Linked DNA regions of Streptomyces liliifuscus. The protein of the gene in region 2 interacts with the protein of the main gene of each other region in a pairwise test. Links are inferred from orthologs where the notes say so. Each region holds a gene or a part of one and is shown on either strand. Other genes may lie near its edges.

Region 1 (3,060 bases), 3.1 Mb from region 2 along the record:
ACCAGACGCCGCGGCGGTTCGAAAGCCATGCGCGAGTCGTTTCCTTCCTGTACGCGTTACGACGGCGGTGCCGCCGACGCGGTGGACCGGGCCGACCGCTCCGCGAGCCCAGGGAAGGGTACGCTCTCGCCCCGCCAGCGCACCGCCCGCACCGCCGCGTCCCGCAGCGCCTCGGCCGCCGCCCGGCGCCGGTCGCCCTCCGAGGCACGGACCAGGTCGGAGTACACCCCGGCCACCCGGTCCTCCAGCTCGGCGGCGAGCCGCACGGCAGACTCCGCGTCCGTCACCGGGAACGGCAGCGCGTACGCGGCCGCCGCGGGCCGGGGCTTCCCCCGCAGGTCGCGCACCGCCCGCCCCAGTTCGTCCCGCCTGGCCCGGTGCGCGTCGTACGCCGCCCGGGCCTCGCCGCGCCGGGCCTCGCCGATCTTCCCGCCCACGACCCCGTAGCCGTACACGGCGGCGTGTTCGGCCGCGAGCGCGGCCTGCACGGCCGTCAGCTCCGCCGGCGCCTTGGCCTTCCGGTCTGCTTCTCCGGCCCTTCCGGAACCGCTCACTTCTCGCCCTCCGTCAGCAGAAACGCGTGCACCGCACCGGCCGCAGCCACCGAGGCCAGCAGCCGCGCCAGCTCTCCCGGCACGTCGAGGAGCGCCTTCGTACGCCGGTCCGCCAGCGTCCGCTCGGCCGTGGCGAGTTCGGCGAGGGCGTCCTTCTCCACGGCCGGCACCTCGGCGGACGGGCCGGGGGAAGGCGCCTCGGACGGATCGGCGGAAGCACTCGGCGACGCACTCCCGGAGGCCTTCCTGCCTCCGCCGAACGCCTCCGCGTGCCGTACGACCTCCGCCCGCAGCGGCGACAGCCGCCCGGCCAGCGCGGGATGCACGGCGAGCACGGCCTCGTACCGCTCCGCGAGCCGCTCGCTGTCGAGGGCCGCACGCGCGCGTGCCCGCTCGGCGGCGGACGTGCTCCCCTTGGTGGTCTCGGAGGAGTCGGAGGAGGAACAGCCCGTGAGCAGCGCGGCGCCGACACCGGCGGCCCCGGCGAACAGGCTCCTTCGGCGCGGCCCCGAGGGGATGCGCGACGGCAGGGTGAACGGCACGGCAGACGTCCTCGGAGGGCTCGTACGAACGGAAGGGCGGCAGGCCCGTGATCACGGTACCCGTGTACCGCCGCCGCACCCACCAGCGGCGCCGTCCCGCCGTCGGGCGGGCCACGGTGGACGGCAACACCCCTTGGGACCGGATACCCTTTGACCTGACACGCGACCTACCCACAACAGCACACGCGGCCGAGGAGTCACCCGGATGAGCACCACCCAGAGCGAGAGGCTTCGAGAGCTCCTGGAACCGCTCGTCAGCTCCCAGGGACTCGATCTCGAGGAGATCGAGGTGGACTCGGTAGGACGCAAGCGTGTGCTGCGCGTCGTGGTCGACTCCGACGAGGGAGCCGATCTGGACGCGATCGCCGATGTGAGCCGCGCGCTCTCGGCGAAGCTCGACGAGACCGACGCGATGGGCCAGGGCGAGTACACCCTCGAAGTGGGAACCCCCGGTGCCGAGCGCGAGCTCAAGGAACACCGTCACTACGTACGCGCCACGGACCGCCTGGTGAGATTCCAGCTGACGAGCGGCGACGAACTGGTCGCCCGGATCCTGACGGTGGACGAGGACGGGATCGACCTGGAGGTGCCCGGCGTCAAGGGACGCAAGGCCACCGCCCGCAGGATCGCCTTCGAGAACATCGACAAGGCGCGCGTCCAGGTCGAGTTCAACCGCAAGTCCAACGAGAACGACGCAGACATGAAGGAAGAGGAGGAGGCGTAGCCGTGGACATCGACATGAGTGCCCTGCGGGGCTTGGTGCGGGAGAAGGAGATCTCCTTCGACCTGCTGGTCGAGGCGATCGAGTCGGCCCTCCTCATCGCCTACCACCGCACCGAGGGAAGCCGCCGCCACGCGCGCGTCAAGCTCGACCGGGAGACCGGTCATGTGACCGTGTGGGCGAAGGAGGACGCCGAGGACCTGGAGGAGGGTCAGGGGGCGCGCGAGTTCGACGACACCCCGTCCGACTTCGGCCGGATCGCCGCCACCACCGCCAAGCAGGTCATCCTGCAGCGCCTGCGGGACGCGGAGGACGACGCGACGCTCGGCGAGTACGCGGGCCGCGACGGCGACATCGTCACCGGTGTCGTCCAGCAGGGCCGTGACCCGAAGAACGTGCTCGTCGACATCGGCAAGCTGGAGGCCATCCTGCCGGTGCAGGAGCAGGTCCCCGGTGAGACCTACACGCACGGCCTGCGGCTGCGGTCGTACGTCGTGCGGGTGGCGAAGGGCGTACGCGGTCCCTCCGTGACCCTCTCCCGCACGCACCCCAACCTGGTGAAGAAGCTCTTCGCCCTCGAGGTGCCCGAGATCGCCGACGGCTCGGTCGAGATCGCCGCGATCGCCCGCGAGGCCGGCCATCGCACGAAGATCGCCGTCCGGTCCACCCGGTCAGGGCTGAACGCCAAGGGCGCCTGCATCGGCCCCATGGGCGGCCGCGTGCGCAACGTGATGGCCGAGCTGAACGGCGAGAAGATCGACATCGTCGACTGGTCGGACGACCCGGCGGAGATGGTGGCGAACGCGCTGTCCCCGGCCCGGGTCTCCAAGGTCGAGGTCGTCGACCTCGCGGCCCGCTCCGCGCGAGTGACGGTCCCCGACTACCAGCTGTCCCTGGCGATCGGCAAGGAAGGGCAGAACGCCCGGCTCGCCGCCCGTCTGACCGGCTGGCGCATCGACATCCGTCCGGACACCGAGCAGCCCGCCGAGAAGCAGGACTGAGGCGAAACAGCCCCAGGTCCGGGGCGTCAACGGCAAGATCGGGAATAGATCACGCCGTGTGACGGTTGGATTACGACAACAACCGTTCGGTTCTTGCCCCAAAGGGGTGAGGTCGGTGCGGGGAGGTAGACTTAAGAGTGTCTGGCCGGACGCGTGCCCGTGCATGCCCTGAGCGCACCTGTGTGGGGTGCCGGGAGCGAGCGGCCAAGATCGATCTGCTGCGCACCGTGGCGGCCGAGGGC
Region 2 (2,702 bases):
TGGGGTGGCCGCCCTTCGGCTTTTCCCGTGACGGGAACCTATGCCGGAAATGCCGCGTTGGAGCATGATGGAAGCCCAGTCTTTCGGGGGGAGGTGCTCCCGTGTCGTATCCGTCGTGGCAGCCGGGGGAGGGGCCGAAGGACGCGCAGGCCCGGCAGGGGTCGGGTGGTGTGCCGTCCTGGCGTGGGCAGGGGGGTCAGCCGCCGGTCTGGTACGGGCAGGGGGGTCCTCCGCAGCCCGGGTACGGGGACACCGCGCATGCCATGCTCGCCTCGCACTCCGACCGGGAGCGGGCCGTCGATGTGCTCAGAGCCGGCTTCGGCGAGGGGCGTATGGAGCAGGCCGAGTTCGAGAAGCGGGTGGCGCGGGCCTACGCGGCCCGTACGGTGGGCGAGCTGGCCCTTCTGGTGGCCGACCTGCCCCAGGGGCCCGTTCCGCTGCCGGCGGCCGTAGGGGCCGTGCCACGGACGTTCCTGCCCCTTCCGGTGCCGAAGACGAACGAGAAGGCGATCGGGTCGGCGATCTGCGGTGGGCTGTGTCTGGTGACCTTCGGGCTCACCGGTCTTCCCGCGGTGATTCTCGGCCATTCCGCGCGCTCCGAGATCCGTCGCAGAGGCGAGAGCGGTGACGGTCTCGCGCTCACCGGACTGGTCATCGGATGGCTGGCCACGGCCAGCTGGACCCTTGTGGTGACGCTGCTGCTCATCGCCGCACTGACGACCGGATGAAGATCACGGACGGCGTGGCGGGTTGGCATGGTCGGCTCAGAGATGTTAGTGCGGCCCATTTGTTTTGACCGCAGCGTATGAGGTAGGTACGCTCAGACCTTGTGCCTGGGGTGTGCCCTGGCTCCCGTGCGTGCCTTCAAACCGCAAGGGGAGTCGTAAGCGGCCACCGTAAATCTGCGCTCTTCTCGCTTCACGGCGAGAGTCTGCAGGATTCGACACACCCGACCGCGTGGGTCGGCGATGTTCCAGGTTAGCTTCACCATTCGGCACACAGAAACCGGAGAAGTAGTGCCTACGATCCAGCAGCTGGTCCGGAAGGGCCGGCAGGACAAGGTCGAGAAGAACAAGACGCCCGCACTCGAGGGTTCGCCCCAGCGTCGCGGCGTCTGCACGCGTGTGTTCACGACCACCCCGAAGAAGCCGAACTCGGCCCTGCGTAAGGTCGCGCGTGTGCGTCTGACCAGCGGGATCGAAGTCACCGCTTACATTCCGGGTGAGGGACACAACCTGCAGGAGCACTCCATCGTGCTCGTGCGTGGTGGCCGTGTGAAGGACCTGCCGGGTGTTCGCTACAAGATCATCCGAGGTTCCCTGGACACCCAGGGTGTCAAGAACCGCAAGCAGGCCCGCAGCCGCTACGGCGCCAAGAAGGAGAAGTAGAAATGCCTCGTAAGGGCCCCGCCCCGAAGCGCCCGGTCATCATCGACCCGGTCTACGGTTCTCCTCTTGTCACGTCGCTCATCAACAAGGTGCTGCTGAACGGCAAGCGCTCCACCGCCGAGCGCATCGTCTACGGCGCCATGGAGGGCCTGCGCGAGAAGACCGGCAACGACCCGGTCATCACGCTCAAGCGCGCTCTTGAGAACATCAAGCCGACCCTCGAGGTCAAGTCCCGCCGTGTCGGTGGCGCCACCTACCAGGTGCCGGTCGAGGTCAAGCCCGGCCGCGCGAGCACCCTGGCGCTGCGCTGGCTGGTCGGTTACTCCCGCGCCCGTCGCGAGAAGACCATGACCGAGCGTCTGCTCAACGAGCTTCTCGACGCCTCCAACGGCCTCGGTGCCGCTGTGAAGAAGCGCGAGGACACCCACAAGATGGCCGAGTCCAACAAGGCCTTCGCGCACTACCGCTGGTAGTCGCTACCCCCATCGAGACCGAGAGAAGACCGAAGCCTTATGGCTACCACTTCACTTGACCTGGCCAGGGTCCGCAACATCGGGATCATGGCCCACATCGACGCGGGTAAGACGACCACCACCGAGCGGATCCTCTTCTACACCGGCGTCAGCTACAAGATCGGTGAAGTCCACGACGGCGCTGCCACCATGGACTGGATGGAGCAGGAGCAGGAGCGTGGCATCACGATCACCTCTGCTGCTACCACCTGTCATTGGCCGCTTGAGGACAACGACTACACGATCAACATCATCGACACCCCGGGTCACGTCGACTTCACGGTCGAGGTGGAGCGTTCGCTCCGCGTCCTCGACGGTGCCGTCACCGTGTTCGACGGTGTCGCGGGTGTCGAGCCGCAGTCCGAGACGGTGTGGCGTCAGGCCGACCGTTACGGCGTGCCGCGCATCTGCTTCGTCAACAAGCTCGACCGGACCGGCGCGGAGTTCCACCGCTGCGTCGACATGATCAGCGGCCGCCTCGGCGCGCAGCCGATCGTCATGCAGCTCCCGATCGGTGCCGAGGCCGACTTCAAGGGTGTCGTCGACCTCGTCACCATGAAGGCTCTCGTGTGGTCCGCCGAGGCGGAGAAGGGCGAGATGTACGACGTCGTCGACATCCCGGCCACCCACACCGAGGCTGCCGAGGAGTACCGCGGCAAGCTCGTCGAGACGGTCGCCGAGAACGACGACGAGATCATGGAGCTGTACCTGGAGGGCAAGGAGCCTTCCGTGGAGCAGCTGTACGCCGCGATCCGTCGCATCACCATCGCGTCCGGCAAGTCCGAGGGCACCACGGTCACCC

The links. The genes of interacting proteins can lie anywhere in the genome.
Region 1: the proteins of rpsL (region 2) and rimP interact in binary tests that used the Escherichia coli proteins (3 or more experiments, as listed by UniProt). The link is inferred for Streptomyces liliifuscus from one-to-one orthologs.

The regions. Positions count from the first base shown.
Region 1 is NZ_CP066831.1:3,313,933-3,316,992, reverse strand. What follows is about bases 355-3,060. They hold rimP (ribosome maturation factor RimP), read left to right. Parts: upstream 355-1,301; coding sequence 1,302-1,820; downstream 1,821-3,060. Other genes in these bases: JEQ17_RS13880 (YlxR family protein), read left to right, coding at 2,956-3,060; nusA (transcription termination factor NusA), read left to right, coding at 1,823-2,818; JEQ17_RS13895 (hypothetical protein), read right to left, coding at 551-1,096; JEQ17_RS13900 (ferritin-like domain-containing protein), read right to left, coding at 355-554. Outside these bases: JEQ17_RS13905 (aminoglycoside phosphotransferase family protein), read right to left, coding at 1-29; more of JEQ17_RS13900, read right to left, coding at 57-354.
Region 2 is NZ_CP066831.1:6,446,987-6,449,688, forward strand. It holds rpsL (30S ribosomal protein S12), read left to right. Parts: upstream 1-1,016; coding sequence 1,017-1,388; downstream 1,389-2,702. Other genes in the region: JEQ17_RS27820 (DUF1707 and DUF4190 domain-containing protein), read left to right, coding at 102-728; rpsG (30S ribosomal protein S7), read left to right, coding at 1,391-1,861; fusA (elongation factor G), read left to right, coding at 1,901-2,702. UniProt on the Escherichia coli protein: With S4 and S5 plays an important role in translational accuracy. Interacts with and stabilizes bases of the 16S rRNA that are involved in tRNA selection in the A site and with the mRNA backbone.